4 regions of the Streptosporangium sp. 'caverna' genome follow, and region 1 is predicted to be linked to each of the others. Evidence: riboswitches for the same ligand, from Rfam matches in the RefSeq annotation. Region 1 holds a riboswitch; each other region holds the start of a gene.
The links. A riboswitch is a leader RNA that binds a small molecule or an ion and turns the genes downstream of it on or off. The one in region 1 is predicted to bind cobalamin.
Positions count from the first base shown of each region.

Region 2: another riboswitch for cobalamin. It lies ahead of DKM19_RS17260 ((2Fe-2S)-binding protein); the one in region 1 lies ahead of cobN (cobaltochelatase subunit CobN).
Region 3: another riboswitch for cobalamin. It lies ahead of DKM19_RS30700 (ribonucleoside-diphosphate reductase subunit alpha); the one in region 1 lies ahead of cobN (cobaltochelatase subunit CobN).
Region 4: another riboswitch for cobalamin. It lies ahead of DKM19_RS15955 (CbtB domain-containing protein); the one in region 1 lies ahead of cobN (cobaltochelatase subunit CobN).

Region 1 is NZ_CP029711.1:4,502,356-4,506,432, forward strand. It holds gene DKM19_RS19850 (precorrin-8X methylmutase) at 1-37, opposite strand, end outside; gene DKM19_RS19855 (precorrin-3B synthase) at 34-1,746, opposite strand; cobalamin riboswitch at 1,709-1,911, shown strand; gene cobN (cobaltochelatase subunit CobN) at 2,107-4,077, shown strand, end outside.
Region 2 is NZ_CP029711.1:3,911,644-3,915,720, forward strand. It holds gene DKM19_RS17250 (winged helix-turn-helix domain-containing protein) at 369-812, shown strand; gene DKM19_RS52520 (hypothetical protein) at 889-1,011, shown strand; gene DKM19_RS17255 (hypothetical protein) at 1,197-1,472, shown strand; cobalamin riboswitch at 1,613-1,803, shown strand; gene DKM19_RS17260 ((2Fe-2S)-binding protein) at 1,842-2,648, shown strand; gene DKM19_RS17265 ((2Fe-2S) ferredoxin domain-containing protein) at 2,736-3,104, shown strand; gene DKM19_RS17270 (GPP34 family phosphoprotein) at 3,501-4,077, shown strand, end outside.
Region 3 is NZ_CP029711.1:7,022,427-7,026,503, forward strand. It holds gene DKM19_RS30695 (ribonucleotide-diphosphate reductase subunit beta) at 1-26, opposite strand, end outside; gene DKM19_RS30700 (ribonucleoside-diphosphate reductase subunit alpha) at 52-2,274, opposite strand; cobalamin riboswitch at 2,641-2,843, opposite strand; gene DKM19_RS30705 (tripartite tricarboxylate transporter substrate binding protein) at 2,849-3,871, opposite strand.
Region 4 is NZ_CP029711.1:3,624,314-3,628,390, forward strand. It holds gene DKM19_RS15945 (acyltransferase) at 1-386, shown strand, start outside; gene dop (depupylase/deamidase Dop) at 473-1,990, shown strand; adenosylcobalamin (AdoCbl) riboswitch at 2,108-2,201, shown strand; gene DKM19_RS15955 (CbtB domain-containing protein) at 2,245-2,439, shown strand; gene DKM19_RS15960 (CbtA family protein) at 2,447-3,193, shown strand; gene DKM19_RS15965 (histidine phosphatase family protein) at 3,193-3,756, shown strand; gene DKM19_RS15970 (putative cobaltochelatase) at 3,753-4,077, shown strand, end outside.

The sequences.
Region 1 (4,077 bases):
GGTAGATCTCGGCGCCGTCACGGACGTAGTCGATCACATTTCCCCTCTGGCGGCCGTCATCGCGGCCGCGGTCTCTTCGATGTCGGCACAGGTCAGGCTCCGGCCGTCCAGGTCCAGGCGGTACCCGTCGCCGGTGGCGACCACGTCCGCGACTCGTCCCCTGGGGCGACCGCAGCGCCTCTCGCAGCCCGCCCAGTGCACGGGGAGCGTACCGGTGCGCGGGGAATCCACCACATACGGGGTGACTTCGCCTGACTCGGAGACCGCCGATTCGGCCCGCGCCCCGGAGTCGCTCCCGGCTACGGCTCCGGCTCCGGGGCCGATCCGGCTCCCGGTTCCCGTCTTGATCCCGTCCTCGACTCCCGGATCGGTTCCGCTCCCGGCCCGGGATCCGGAACCGACCTCGATCTCCGCCCCGGTGCCGGTCGGGGCGTTCCGTACCGCAGTGATGGCGAGGGCGGCGTCGGCCTGCACGTCCGCCAGCGACTTGGCACAGCCGGGACGGCCGGTGCAGGCGGTCACGCCGATCCACGGCGAGGCGGGGTCGGTGACCAGACCGGCCTCCGCCAGCCGGGCGGCCGTCCCGGCGACCTCGTCCGGGGACAGTCCGGGCAGGACCATGCCCCGCCACGGTGTGAGCCGTACCTCTCCGAGAGACGCCACGTCGGCGAGCAGCTCGGCCTGGGCCGAGGTCAGCCGCCCCAGGGGCACCGCGACTCCGAGGGCGACCCGCCGGCCGGTGTCCGCTCCGGCTCCGGGGCCGGTCGGGTCGTTCCGTACCGAGGTGCCGGTGGTCGAAGGCGACTGCTCGATGACGCCCACGGGTCCGAGCCCGGTGGGACGGAGCCGCAGGGGATCCACCGGCTCGGCGGAGGTGAGCGAGGTGCGCGTCCGGGCCGTGACCTGCGTTGGGCCGTGATCGAGGAGCGGCCGGTCCTCGCGGGGGTGGGTGCGTGTCCGGGCCGTGGCCCGTACGGGGTTGTGATCGAGGGGTGGCGAGCCCCCGGCGAGGCGGGCGCGCAGGCGGGCCGCGATCCGGGCGGGGCCGTCGTCGAGCTCGCCGATGCGCCAGGCGGTGATCTCCTGGGCGGCCAGTTCCGCGAGGAAGTCCTCGGCGGCGGCGAGCAGGGCCCACACCGCCGCGTCCAGGGGGACGCGCAGGCCGCTGTCGGCGCCCGCGAGGATCACCGCGGCCTCGTCCGGGCCGGTCGGCAGGATCGTGGCGTCGGCGCCGAGCCCGGCGACGTCGCCCCGGCCGTCGTCGAGCGCGAACATGAACCGTCCGGGAAGGGCGGCGAGGCCGGGCCGGGCACACAGGCGCCGGTCCAGCTCGGCGACCAGCGGGGTGACGTCGGTGAGCCCGCCGCCGTCGAGCCCGGTCAGGGGAGAGGCGAGGACGTTGCGGATCCGTTCGTGGGTGAGGGAGGGCAGCAGGCCCGCGGCCGCCATGCGGTCCGCGAACGCGGTTCCCTCACCCAGGCCGCGCACCTGGACGTTGGCCCGGGAGGTCAGCTCGATGACACCGCTGCCGTACGTGGAGGCGGCTCCGGCGAGTTCGCGCAGCTGGGAGGCCGTCAACCTGCCTCCGGGAACGCGGACGCGCGCCAGGCCGCCGTCGGCGGCGGCGTGTACCTGGAGCGCCCCGGGACAGGCGTCAAGTCGCGATCGTCCTGAAAAGTGCGCAATGACCACGCTCAGGATGTTAACGCCAGTTTCTTGCAAGGATGGGGACTGCCGTAGTGTCATCACTGCGATGGAAGAGGGAGGAAGCCGGTGTGAGTCCGGCGCGGTCCCGCCACTGTAACCGGGGAGCGAACCCCACCCGGGCCACTGTCCGACGACGGGCGGGAAGGCCGGGGTGAGCACCGATCCGGGAGCCAGGAGACTCCAGCCGTCGTAGCCGACGACGACCCGGGGCGAGGACCCCGAGGGAGGAAGCTCCGTGCGCTTTTCGCCGTTCCCCCGCCACCCTGTGGCTTCCCCGAGCCGTACCGCCCCGCTTTCGCTTTCCCGATTCCCGGGCCGTACCGCCCCGCTCTCGTTGTTCCATCGCCATTTCGTGGCGTCGCCGGGCCGTACCGTCCCGCTTTCCCTGGAGTGTGGCGCGTGATCCTCCTGCTTTCGACCTCCGACACCGACCTGCTCAGCGCCCGCGCGAGCGGCGCCGACTACCGGCTGGGCAACCCCGCCCGAATCTCCACCGGAGACCTCCCGGCCCTGCTGGAGGGCGTCGAGGCGGTGGTGGTCCGCCTGCTGGGCGGGCGCCGGGCCTGGGAGGAGGGACTGGACGCCCTGCTCGCCGGGCCACGGCCCGTCGTCGTGCTCGGCGGCGAGCAGGCGCCCGACGCCGAGCTGATGGAGCTGTCCACCGTGCCCGGCGGGGTCTGCGCCGAGGCGCACGCCTACCTGGCCCACGGCGGACCGGCCAACCTCGTCGAACTCCACCGGTTCCTGTCCGACACCCTGCTGCTCACCGGGCACGGGTTCGCCGCGCCCGCGCCCACTCCCAGCTGGGGCGTGCTGGAGCGCGAGAACCGCCGTGAGGACGGGCCGGTCGTCGGGGTGCTCTACTACCGGGCGCACCACGTCTCCGGCAACACCGCCTTCGTCGAGGCACTCTGCTCGGCGATCGAGGACGCGGGCGGCCGGGCGCTGCCCGTCTACTGCGCCTCCCTGCGCACCGCGGAGCCCGGCCTGCTGGAGGAGCTCCGTACGGTGGACGCCCTGGTGGTGACCGTGCTCGCCGCGGGCGGCACCCGGCCGGCGACCGCGTCGGCCGGCGGGGACGACGAGGCCTGGGACGTCGGCGCGCTCGCCGACCTGGACGTGCCCATCCTGCAGGGACTCTGCCTGACCAGCAGCCGGGCGTCGTGGGAGGACAGCGACGAGGGACTGTCGCCGCTGGACGCGGCCACCCAGGTCGCGATCCCCGAGTTCGACGGACGGATCATCACGGTGCCGTTCTCCTTCAAGGAGATCGACGAGGACGGGCTGACCGTCTACGTGGCCGACCCCGAGCGGGCCTCGCGCGTGGCGGGCATCGCGGTACGGCACGCCGTACTGCGGCACATCCCCGCCGGTGAGCGGCGGCTCGTGCTGATGCTGTCGGCCTACCCCACCAAGCACTCCCGGATCGGCAACGCCGTCGGCCTGGACACCCCCGCGAGCCTGGTGCGGCTGCTGGCCGTCATGCGCGAGCGGGGCTACGACATCGGCGCCGAGGGCGAACTGCCGGGCGTGAGCGAGCAGGACGGCGACGCGCTGATCCACGCGCTGATCGCGGCGGGCGGGCAGGACGCGGACTGGCTCACCGAGGAGCAGCTCGCCGGCAACCCGGTGCGCATCGCGGCGAGTCGCTACGCCGAGTGGTACGCCACCCTGCCCGAGGACCTGCGCACCCGGATGGAGGCGCACTGGGGCCCGGCGCCCGGCGAGCTGTTCGTGGACAGGTCGCAGAACCCGGAGGGCGAGATCGTGCTGGCCGCGCTGCGCGCCGGCAACGTCGTGGTCATGGTGCAGCCCCCGCGCGGCTTCGGGGAGAACCCCATCGCGATCTACCACGACCCCGACCTGCCGCCCAGCCACCACTACCTGGCCGCCTACCGCTGGCTGGCCGACGGTTTCGGCGCCCACGCCGTGGTCCACGTGGGCAAGCACGGCAACCTCGAGTGGCTGCCCGGCAAGTCCAACGGGATGTCCGCCTCCTGCGGTCCGGACGCCGCGCTCGGCGACCTGCCGCTGATCTATCCGTTCCTGGTCAACGACCCCGGCGAGGGCACCCAGGCCAAGCGGCGCGCCCACGCCACCCTCGTGGACCACCTCGTCCCGCCGATGGCCCGCGCCGACACCTACGGGGACATGGCCCGGCTGGAGCAGCTCCTCGACGAGCACGCCTCGATCGCGGCGATGGACCCGGCGAAGCTCCCGGCGATCCGCGCCCAGATCTGGACCCTCATCCAGGCCGCCAAACTCGACCACGACCTGGGCCTCGCCGACCGCCCGCACGACGCGGAGTTCGACGACTTCCTGTTGCACGTCGACGGCTGGCTGTGCGAGGTCAAGGACGTTCAGATCCGC
Region 2 (4,077 bases), 590 kb from region 1:
CGGCGGCTCCGCTGACGATCGAACGCCCGTGCCCGGCCCGGTCATTTGCAATGCGCGGAAGAGGGCCGCCGATCTTTGCCCGCCGACGGTGATAAAAACGATGGCGACAGACCGTTCCACCCCATTGCCCGGTATAAGCCGAGATGCGGGTGTGGTCGGGGGAAAGCCAATCCCCGGCAAGAGCAATGTGACAGGTGTCGCGTTCGGATCACCGCACTCGGGAATCCCCGGATTCACCATGGTCGACCGTGGCACCGCTCTTCCTCGGGGCGAATTCACCGCCTCGCGCATGGTGAACGGGAAACGCGGGGGTGACACGAGCCCGGGTGCCTGTCATGTGCTGTTTGTCCAGATGGCACCCTTAAAGTATGAGGTATTCCGACAGGGGTGGGGGACTGTCCGCACAGGAGCGGGCCAGGCGCGAGAGGCTGCGGTTCCGGGCCGCGGACATGTTCGCGGGGAACATCGAGCCGCCGCGGGTGGCCGAGCTGCTGGGAATCACTCGCAAGTCCGCCTACGAGTGGTACGCGCTCTGGAGCCGGGGAGGCAGGGCCGCACTGGCCTCCAAGGGCGCCGCGGGTAACGGCTGCAAGCTCACCGACGAGCAGCTGACGTGGTTGGAGGGGGCCCTGGAGGAGGGCGCCGCCGCCCATGGCTGGGACGACCAGCGCTGGACCACCTCGCGCGTCGCGTCGCTGATCTGGGCGAGGTTCCACGTGTCCTACACCGCGCGCGGGGTGGCCTACCTGCTGAACCGGCTCGGCTGGGCCGGTCGTCCCGGGTCCCGGCGCGGCGGGCCGTCGGGCGGATGAGGCGCGGATCGCCGGCCGGAGAAGGCCGGCGTGGCCTGTCGTCCACGGCGACGGCCGGAGAAGCTCGGCGTGGGCTGTGATCCACGGTGAGGACCGGCTCACCGTGTTGATCGAGAACCGGCTCGAACGCATGCGCCGCCCCGAGTCACTGGCCGGATTTATCACCAAGGTCGGATTTGTGATCTCCGCCCCGGTGTAACCTCCGGCTTTCTTTTTCGGTGGTGATCCCGGACCAAGGCTTTGTTCTCTCTGGGGTGAACGTCCGTATAGCCCTCAACTAGCGTCTTACATGACGCCGATTCGCCATATTTCCGGGAAACCGGTTCGGCGCCCTGTAAGCCCCGGCAGCACGCCGGGCTCAAACATCAGACACGGAGTGATTTCATGTTGAAGCACGCTCTCGCCGTTGGCACATTGGTGGCTTCCAGCCTCATCGTCACGATGGCGGTGTCAGCCCAGCCCGCCGGCGCAAGCGCGATAACCCAGGAAACCGCTGTCGTATCCGGACTCTCCACCGCCAGCGGCGACAACTTCATCGATCCCTTCAACCCATACGGCTTCGGCCAGGTCTACTACCGTCCCTTCGGCTTCAACCAGTTCCAGTACGCTCCCTTCGGTTACGGCCAGGTCTACTACCCCAACACCTTCTACCGCTGGTGATTTCGGCAGCGATAGCAGCCGGCTGGTGAGTTGAGGCGCGAGCGGCGCCGAGCGTGGCCGGCCACGCTCGGCGCCGCTCGTCGCCGGGCCGGGCCCGGGGCGCAAGGCGCCTGCGACGGAGTCGGGCCCGCTATGTCCTGAGTGACCGTTTGTGCGACCATGGCTGGTGAAGGCGACGGCGGAACGAGGAATCCGGTGTGAATCCGGTGCGGTCCCGCCACTGTGATCGGCGAGCGAATCCCGAACAGGCCACTGCCCGCGTGCGGGTGGGAAGGCCGGGAGGAGCATCGACCCGAGAGCCAGGAGACTCACGCTGTCGCCTCCTCACGAAATGGGGCGGATCTCCCCAGGAGAGGAACGGTGCACGGCATGGAGGGCATTGCCCGCGACCCGGAACCGGGACCGCGGCCCGCGACCTCCCGCCATGTCGCCGAGGTTCTGGCCGAGGTGGCGACGATCAGTGCCTACTTCGAGGTCGAGACGGAACCGCTCGAATCCGGGTGGCGCCCGCTCACCGAGCTGCTCACCGACCCGGACCCGCTGTCGGACAGGATCGCCGAGGTGGCGAAACGTCTGAGCACCACCGAGACCCAGATCGCCGCCTCCATCTTTTTCCAGGGCCTGGCCGCTCGCCTGTGGTCGCCGGTCATCGGTGCGGCCGTCACCCGCGAGTTGCTCGTCGACCTGGCACCGGCCCGCTCGTTCTGGCGACCCACGCCGAGCGGCCCGATCCCGCTGCGGGTCACTCACCCGGCGGGCTGGGAGATCACCGACCCGGACCGGGCCGCCGAGCCGCTGTATCGCGCCGTGGTCACCGGACTGCTGGAGCCGCTGGCACACACCGTGCAGGCGATCATCAAGATCGCCCCCGGTCTGCTGTGGGGCAACGCCGCCTCCGCGCTGGCCGGGACCGTACAGGCGATCGCCCGAAGACACCCCGAGCTCGCCGCCCGCGCGGTCGCGCTCGAGCGCGAACTGCTCTCCATGGGAGTCCTGGAGAGCAGTGGTGAGCTGGTCGAACCCGCACCCGGACGCCTCTTTTTCGTCCGGCGCAGCTGCTGCCTGTACTACCGCCTGCCCGCCGGTGGCAAGTGCGGCGACTGCGCCCTGATCGACTCCGAGACCCGCCGGGAGCAGTGGACGCGAGCCTTACGAGACACCCGAGGAGGCCCATGAACCCACCGTTGTGGAAGCCGGGCCGAAACCCCCTCTCAAGCCTCCATCCGACCCGCTCGACCGCACCGGCAAAGGATTCACGCACGCATGAGGAAACAGGCACCATGCAGGATCGTCATCTGCCGCGGCTGCTGCTGCGGCAGCGCGGACAAGGTGGCCGGTCTCGACCACGCGGAACAGGTCACCCGCCTGGCCGAGGTCACCGTGGTCCGCGTCACCGACTGCCTGGACGTGTGTGAGCAGGCGAACGTGATCGTCGTCCAGCCGTCGGCCGCCGGACGCGCCGCGGGAGGCCGTCCCGTATGGCTCGGCCTGGTCAACGATCCGGACGCGGCCGAGGACATCGCGGCCTGGGTCCGCGCCGGCGGCCCGGGGGTGGCCGAGCCGCCCGACATCGTCAGCCTGTACGTCTTCACCCCGCCACGTCGTATCCGCACCGCGCCGGCACTTTCCTGACGGTGGCGCGCCGAACCGAGGATCTCGGGGTTTCGCCGTCGTCCCGGCGAGCCGCGTGGATCCGGCGGGTTCGCCGCCTCGCGAACCGCTGTTCCGCGCAGTTTCCGGAAGCGCCGGGCCGGAATGGTGCCGCTGAGATCGGGTTACCCCGGAAGCGCATGGGCGTCGGCCGTACGACCGATCGGGCGGCGGTTGACGCGCGGGCCGGAAGCCATCGTTTCCGGCCCGGTACAGGGGCTCCGGGGGCGCGTGTCAATGCCGTTCCGCGATCCATTGGAGATCCGGGCGACCGTAAACCCCCATTTCTTCGGTTCCTGACTGAGTGCGATTCGGTTTGAAATCAAACTTCATTCGTGTAATGACAGATTTAACAATCCGGCTGTACGATCGCCACTCGTGGTTGAAGTTGATCTTTCGGGTCCCCGGTTGGCCAACGATCTGTTCTTCGTTTTGCACGACGACACCACCGGGCGAACGCGGTTGAGTTCCCGGCTCACCGGCCTCGGACTGGCCGCCGCCGTCCTGGGCGAGTTGATGCTCATCGGGCGAGTCACCGTAGAGCTGACGGACGGATGGGTAGGGCTCGCCCTCGTCGACGCGGCACCGACCGGCGACACGCTCACCCAGACCGCTCTGGACCACATCATCGCCGAACCCTCGCATCGCTTCCGGATCTGGTTGCAGTTCCTCGCCCGTACGGCATACACGGACGTGGCGGCGCGGATGACCGCCGACGGGCTGCTGCATCCGCCCCGCGGGCGTCTGTCGCGGAGGCGGGCACCGGTCCTCGCGAACACCGCGGCATGGCCCGGCGGGCGCCTCAACCTGGCGATCCAACGCCGTCAGCCACTCAACCTCCAGGACGGCGTCCTGCTGGGACTGCTGGTCGCGACGAGTGGCGGCCAGCTCGTTCTGTGGGACCAGAACCCGACATACCTATCCGCCTCGACCGCCGCCCTTCCGGCGCCGCTCC
Region 3 (4,077 bases), 2.5 Mb from region 1:
AGGTCCATTCCAGGGTCGAGCAACATCAGGGAAGAGCCTTTCAAGAATTGCCTACTGGCAGGCGTCGCAGTATTCGGGGTTCTCCAGGGAGCAGGCGACGGCCTCGGGGTCGAGCACCGTCTGCGTCACCGTCTGTGTCGCCGTCTGCGTCGCCACGGTGGCCTGCGCGATCCGGGTGGCCGGACGCGAGCGCAGGTAGTAGGTGGTCTTGAGGCCGGCCTTCCACGCGTAGGCGTACATCGAGGACAGCTTGCCGATGGTCGGCGTGGCCATGAAGAGGTTCAGCGACTGCGACTGGTCGATGTACGGCGTGCGCGCGGCGGCCAGGTCGATCAGCGCCTTCTGCGGCAGCTCCCAGGCGGTCCGGTAGAGCACCTTGAGGTCGTCGGGGATCTCGGGGATGTCCTGGACGGAACCGTCGGCGCGCTTGATCGCGTCGCGGATCTGCGGGGTCCACAGGCCGCGGGCCTGCAGGTCGCGGACCAGGTAGCGGTTGACCTGGAGGAACTCTCCCGACAGGGTCTCGCGCTTGAAGATGTTGGAGACCTGGGGCTCGATGCACTCGTAGCAGCCCGCGATGGAGGCGATGGTGGCGGTGGGCGCGATCGCGATCATCAGCGAGTTGCGCAGGCCGGTCTTCGCGATCCGATCCCTGATCGCCGTCCACTCCGCCGAGCGCGCGGCGTCGTAGTGGTCGGGGTGGAGCACGCCGCCGGCGGCCCTGGTCTCGTCGTAGGAGGGATGACGGCCCCGCTCGACGGCCAGGTCCGCGGACGTGCCGTAGGCGGCGAGCGCGATCTCCTCGGAGATCCGGGTGGACAGCTCCAGCGCCTGCGGCGAGTCGAACGGCAGCCGCAGCGCGAACAGCACGTCGGCCAGGCCCATCACGCCCAGCCCGATCGGGCGCCACTTCTCGTTGGCGGTCCTCGCCTCGGGGGTCGGGTAGAAGCCCAGGTCGATGGTCCGGTCCAGGAACCGTACGGCGGTGCGGACGGTCGCGCGCAGCCGTACCCAGTCGACCCCCTCGTCGAGGAGATGGGCGGCGAGGTTGATCGAGCCGAGGTTGCAGACGGCGGTCTCGGCGTCGTTGGTGACCTCGAGGATCTCGGTGCAGAGATTGGAGAGGTGGATGACGTTCTCGGGTCGGGCCGTCTGGTTGGAGGTCCGGTTGGCCGCGTCCTTGAAGGTCATCCAGCCGTTGCCCGTCTGGGCCAGGGTGCGCATCATCCGGCCGTACAGGGAGCGGGCCGGGATCTGCTTGACGAACCGGCCCTCGGCCTCGGCGGCCCGGTAGGCCTCCTCGAACGCGGCGCCGTACAGGTCGGTGAGGTGCGGGACCTCCTTGGGGTCGAACAGCGACCAGACGCCGTCGGCCTCGACCCGGCGCATGAACTCGTCGGGGATCCAGTTCGCCAGGTTCAGGTTGTGCGTACGGCGGGACTCCTCGCCGGTGCTGTCCCGCAGTTCGAGGAACTCCTCGACGTCGGCGTGCCAGGACTCCAGGTAGACGCAGGCCGCGCCCTTGCGGCGACCGCCCTGGTTGACCGCGGCGACGCTGGAGTCCAGCGTGCGCAGCCACGGCACGATGCCGTTGGAGTGGCCGTTGGTGCCCCGGATCAGCGAGCCGCGCGAGCGGACCCGGGTCCAGGCGATCCCGATCCCCCCGGCGTACTTGGACAGACGCGCGACCTGCCCGTAGCGCTCGTAGATGGCCTCCAGGTCGTCTCGGGGAGAGTCGAGCAGGAAGCAGGAGGAGAGCTGGGGCCTGCGCGAGCCGGAGTTGAACAGCGTGGGCGAGCTCGGCAGGTAGGACAGGGTCGCCATGAGCGCGTACAGCTCGGCGGCCTCCTCGACGGTCTCCGACAGGCCGCAGGCGACCCGGAGGAAGAAGTGCTGGGGGCGCTCCAGGACCTTGCGGGTCTCCGGGTGGCGCAGCAGGTAGCGGTCGTAGACCGTGCGCAGTCCGAAGTACTCGAACCGCTCGTCGGCGTCCGGCGCGATCAGCGCGTCCAGCGCGACGGCGTGGGCGGCCACAAAACGGGCCAGCCCGTCCTGGATGAGCCCGGCCGCGTGGGTCGCGGCGATGGACTCGGAGAAGGTCCGGACTCCGTGCCCGGCGGCCTCGTCGGCGATCAGCTCGGCCAGCATCCCGGCGGCGATCCTGGAGTTCGCCGGATCAGTGATCACCCGGGCGGCGGCCTCATCGATCGCCAGCCGGCGGTCGACCGGGTCGTTCCCGATCTCCTTGGCGACGTCGACCAAGGTCTGTGTCACGTGTTACCCCTCGCGTGCTCGTAATTCCCCCTGTTGGCTCTCGCCGGAAGGGCGCACGCGTCTGAAACGGTTCCGGGCATGCCGGACCGCCTCATTCCGCGAGCCCTCCCTCGAGGCCCTGGACAGTTTTCATGGTCGAGTCGCGCCTCACCTTGCACACTCCAGGCCGCTTCACACGTCCCTCGGTGCCCGGTTCGGCTCCCTCGCTCATGACATGGTCGAGTCGCGCCTCACCGCGCACACTCCAGGCCGCATCACACGTCCCTCAATGCCCGGCTCGGCTCCCTCGCTCACGACATGGTCGAGTCCCGCCTCACCTTGCACACTCCAGGCCGCATCACACGTCCCTCAGTGCCCGGTTCGGCTCCCTCTCCATGCATCACCGGCAGGTCTTCGGACTCACGGGCGCCGTGCTGATGCCTACCGGCCGTCGCTTCCCAGGCAAGGTGCGCCCAGTGCTCTCATGACGGCTTTCGTTCCCGTTCACCGCTGCGGGGCAGCCCCGGACTCTCACCGGGTTCCCTCTTACCTCGCCCCTCTCGGAGCGAACCAGCAACGAGGAAGGATCCTACATCTAGGGGCGCTTGACGCAACCACCCCTACACCTTGTGCTCGAAGACTTTAGAAGTCCTAGATCGTAGAGCACCCCGCGGGTGCGTCCGGTCTCGGTGACGAGCCACTGGCGGAAGTCCTCGCCGCTCAGGTACACCCGGTTCCAGCCGTTGGCCGCGCACATCTCCTGCCAGCGCGGCGTGGCGTCCAGCCGGTCGCACAGGGCGACCGCCGCGTCCCGGTCCTCGGGGCGCATGTCGCGGGGGCCGAGCAGGCCGCACCAGTCGCTGTACTCGAGCCGGACCTCCAGCTCCATGAGCGTCGGCGCGTCGATCCCGTCGATCCGCTGGCCCGAGGAGACCACCAGGGGCCTCATGCGGCGCGCGGCGATCTCCTTCTTGAAGGAGCGGGCCGATCCCAGGATCGCGGCCACCCGGCCGTCGTAGAGCGCCTCGACCGCCTCGGACCACCCGGGGTAGCCGCTGTATTCCAGCAGCCGGGCATCCACCCCGAGGCACTTGCCGATCATTCCGTAGAGCACGTGGTCGGAACCGCCCGTGGACTGACCGCCCACCACCAGCCCGGCCGGATCGCGGCGGAGCACCGCCACGAAGTCGTCGAAGGTGCGCAGGTTGGAGTTCGCGGGGACGACCAGGGCCGCCCAGTCGCCGATCAGGCGGGCGAGGGGGGTCGTGGAGTCCACCACGGCGGCGGCGTTCGTGATCTCCGCCCCGGCCACCATCGGCATTCCCGTGAGAAGCAGCTGGCCGTCGCTCATGAACGGGCCGTGGGCGGCGGAGAACGTGTTCATCGTGGCGGCGTCCAGACCGCCCGGATGGTTGCTCACCCCGACGGTCCTCGCCAGTTTCGCCTCGACCAGAACGGTGGCCAGCGTGCGTACGGCCAGATCCCAGCTCTGCCCGTGAGCCATGGGCGCGATGATGGACAGCCTGTTGGCTGTGGACGCGCCGGAGGTCCTCGTCGCACCGCAACCTGCGACGACCATGATCCCCGCGGTGAACGCGAAAAACCCCCTACGACGCATAAGGGCCCCTTCCCCCCAAGATCCCCCTATACCCCAGGTTACCCTCATGTCACTTTCTGTCACATGTTGGGGGGTCATCGCCCGAGACGGGGTTCCCCGACGCGCGTTCGCCGCGCCGGGGAACCCCGTGAGCCGGGAGGGCAGAAGGGACCCGAGACCGCCCTCGGGGCCGGACGAGGAGGAGACCTCAGAGGCCGGAGGATCCC
Region 4 (4,077 bases), 880 kb from region 1:
CCGTGCCCGGCTGGGCCGTCGCCGTCGTCGTGATCGGCTTCTACGTGCTCATGGCGGCGGTGGCGCTCGGCTGGCTGCGCCGGATCCGCTGGCGTGGCCTGACCGTCCTGGGCGCGCTCACCTACCCGCTCTACCTCTTCCACCCCACGGCCGCCGTCCTGATCATTCCCCTCCTCCGGGACACGCTGCCGCCCTGGCTGACCGCCGTGGTCACGGTGCTGGCCGCGATGGCCTTCTCCTACCTCGTGTACCGGGTGGCCGAACGGCCCCTCCAGGAGTTCGTGAAGGCCAGGAGGCGCGGGAGGTCTCCGCTGCCGCCCGTCTCGCCGCCCGCTCCACCAACCGGGACACCCTTCATGAAAGGCGAAAAGGCCTCGGTGCCATAACTGTCTGACCACCGGGCATAGTGAAGGGTCTAGGGTCGGGAATACATACCGAGAAGAGAACAGTCCCGGATGAACAGAGGGTGCGCATGACGGTACGGCGGGTGATGGGCATCGAGACCGAATACGGCATCTCCGTGCCCGGACAGCCGGGGGCCAACGCGATGGTGACCTCCTCCCAGGTTGTGAACGCCTACCTGGCCGCCTCGACGGCCAGGGCGCGGCGCGCGCGATGGGACTTCGAGGAGGAGAATCCTCTGCGTGACGCGCGAGGTTTCGACCTGGCCAGGGAGGTGGCGGACCAGAGTCAGCTCACGGACGAGGACCTGGGTCTGGCCAACGTGATCCTGACCAACGGCGCCCGGCTGTACGTGGACCATGCCCATCCCGAATATTCGACTCCCGAGTGCACCAACCCGCGAGCCGCGGTGATCTGGGACAAGGCGGGGGAGCGGGTCATGCACGACGCCGCGGTCCGCGCCTCGGCGGTGCCGGCCAACGCACCGATCCAGCTCTACAAGAACAACACCGACAACAAGGGCGCCTCCTACGGCTGCCACGAGAACTACCTGATGCGGCGGGCCACGCCGTTCGCCGACATCGTCAGGCACCTGACGCCGTTCTTCGTCTCCCGGCAGGTCGTCACCGGCGCCGGCAAGGTCGGCATCGGCCAGGACTCGCGCAGCGAGGGCTTCCAGATCAGCCAGCGGGCCGACTTCTTCGAGGTCGAGGTGGGCCTGGAGACCACGCTCAAGCGGCCGATCATCAACACCCGGGACGAGCCGCACGCCGACCCGGAGAAGTATCGCCGCCTGCACGTCATCATCGGTGACGCCAACATGTCGGAGATCTCTACTTACCTGAAGCTCGGATCCACCGCGCTGGTCCTCGCCATGATCGAGGACGGTTACTTCACCCGCGATCTCACCGTGGACAACCCGGTCCAGGCCCTGCGGGCGGTCTCCCACGACCCCACGCTCAAATACGAGATCTCGATGCGCGACGGCCGCAAGCTGACGGCCGTCCAGCTCCAGATGGAGTATCTCGAGCTGGCGCGCAAATATGCCGAGGAGCGCAGCGCCAACGGCGTGGACGAACCCACCAAGGACGTCCTCGACCGCTGGGAGTCGGTCCTCACCCGCCTGGCCGAGGACCCGATGCAGCTCTCCAGGGAGCTGGACTGGGTCGCCAAGCTGGAACTGCTGGAGGGTTACCGCACCCGCGACAACCTTCCCTGGTCCCACTCGCGCCTGCAGCTCGTCGACCTCCAGTATTCCGACATCCGGCCCGACCGCGGCCTGTACAACCGGCTGGTCGCCCGGGGCCGGATGCAGCGGCTGGTCACCGAGGAAGAGGTCCAGCGGGCCGTCGAGATCCCGCCCAGCGACACCCGCGCCTACTTCCGCGGCCGCTGCCTGAGCCAGTACAGCGAGTCGGTCGCCGCCGCCTCCTGGGACTCGGTCATCTTCGACATCCCCGGCCGCGAGTCGTTGCAGCGCGTTCCGACCTTGGAGCCGCTGCGCGGCACCAAGGCCCACGTGGGCGAGCTGTTCGACCGCTGCCGGACCGCCGCCGAGCTGGTGACGGCCCTCACCGGCGAGCAGTGACCCTTCAGCTGTAGGGGAGGCGGCCCGATCGGGCCGCCTCCCCTACAGTCATGCCCAATTGGTCGCAGTGTCCGGATTGACGGGGGATAGGTAACCGGGGTACGTTCCGGGGGATTTGTGGCGGTGCGAGGGAAATCCGGTGAAATACCGGTGCGGTCGCGCCACTGTAACCGGCACTTCAGCGCCGGAAGCCAGGTCACTCGACCGCCACCAACCTACGAAAAAGGGACGCGTAAATCCCGAAGGAGGTGCCTGTGAGCCAGATCTCGGCTCCGCAAGCCCAGCCCATCCCCCTGTCCTCGCTCACCTGGTGGCTGCTCGCCGTACCGGTGCTGCTGCTGCTCGCCTACCTGGTCACATTCGACCAGGGAGCGATCTCGCAGACCGGTAACTACCTGCACGAACTCATGCACGACGGGCGCCATCTGCTCGGCGTTCCGTGTCACTGAGCCACAGGTGATCACCAAACTCATCGTCCGGGGACTCCTCGTCGGACTGCTCGCCGGGCTGTTCGCGGCCGCCTTCGCCTACACCGTGGGCGAGCCGCGAATCGACCAGGCCATCGCGATCGAGGAGGCGGCCTCGGCCGCCGCCCCGGCCGCAGAATCCCACTCCGAGGCCGCGGAACCCGCGGCCCACTCCCATGGGGAGGACGAGGCACTGGTCAGCAGGGACGGGCAGCGCTTCGGGCTCTTCCTCGCCCTGGGCCTGTACGGCCTGGCCGTCGGGGGCCTGTTCGCCCTCGTCTACGCGACCCTGCGCGGCCGGGTCGGACCCCGGTCCGAACCGGTGCTGGCGGTAACCCTCGCGGCCGCCGCCTTCAGTGCCATCGTCCTCATTCCCTTCCTGAAATATCCAGCCAACCCACCCGCGGTGGGCGACCCCGAGACGATCAACCAGCGCACCGTGCTCTATCTGGTCGCGGTGCTCATCGGGATCCTCGCCGTCGCCGCGGGCACCGCCGCCTACCGGTATGCCGCAGAGCGTGAGCCCTGGCTGCGGTGGCTGGCGGCGGGTGCTTCGACACTGATCCCCGTGGTGGTGGCCTGGATCCTTCTTCCGGAGATCAACGAGGTGCCCGCGGGCTTCCCCGCCGACCTCCTGTGGAACTTCCGGATCGCGTCCATCGGCACCCAGGCGGTGTTCTGGACCGGCATCGGCGTACTGTTCGCCTTCGCCGCGCGCAGGCGCAGCACGGTGTGATGACCGCCCCCTCGGGGGTCACCCGCCTGCTGCTCGTCTGCCACGCCTCAACCTCGGCGACGGTACGGGCCGCGTTCCCGGGCGACGAACCGCTCGACGGACGCGGCCTGCGCCGGGCCACGGACCTGGCGCGGGAGTTCGGCCACGGCTCGGCGGCCTGCCCCGCCGAGCTGCGCTGCGTCCAGACCGCGGCGGCACTGGGCCTGCGGATCGACCCCGACCCGCTGCTCGCCGACTGCGACTACGGACGATGGAGCGGCCGGACGCTCGGTCAGGTCGAGGCCGCCGAACCCGAGGCCCTCGCGTCCTGGCTCGGCGATCCCGCCGCGGCGCCCCACGGAGGAGAGTCGATCACCGTCCTCCTCGGCAGGGTGGCCGGCTGGCTCGCCGGCCGCGCCCCCGGGCGGCTCGTCGCGATCACCCACCCCCCGATCATCCGCGCCGCGGTCGTCCACGCCCTCGGGGCGCCGGCCGCGGCCTTCTGGCGGATCGACGTCGCACCGCTGGCCCGCGTCGCGCTCACCGGCCGTGGCGGGCGCTGGCAGCTGAGCTACACCCCATGACGACATGCAAGGAGACCTCGAAGGTGCGTGACTCCCGCTATCCCTTCACCGCGGTCGTGGGATCGGAGGACCTGAAGCTCGCGCTGATCCTCAACGCCGTGTCCCCCCGCTCCGGCGGAGTGCTGGTCAGAGGGGAGAAGGGCACGGCCAAGTCCACGATCGTGCGAGCGCTGGCCGCGCTCCTGCCACCCGTCGAGGTGGTGAGCGGTTGCCGCTTCTCCTGCGACCCCGCCGCCCCGGACCCCGAGTGTCCCGACGGGCCGCACGAGGCCCGGACGGAAGCGGTGGAGCCTCCGGCTCCCACGGCCGGTGCCGTACGGC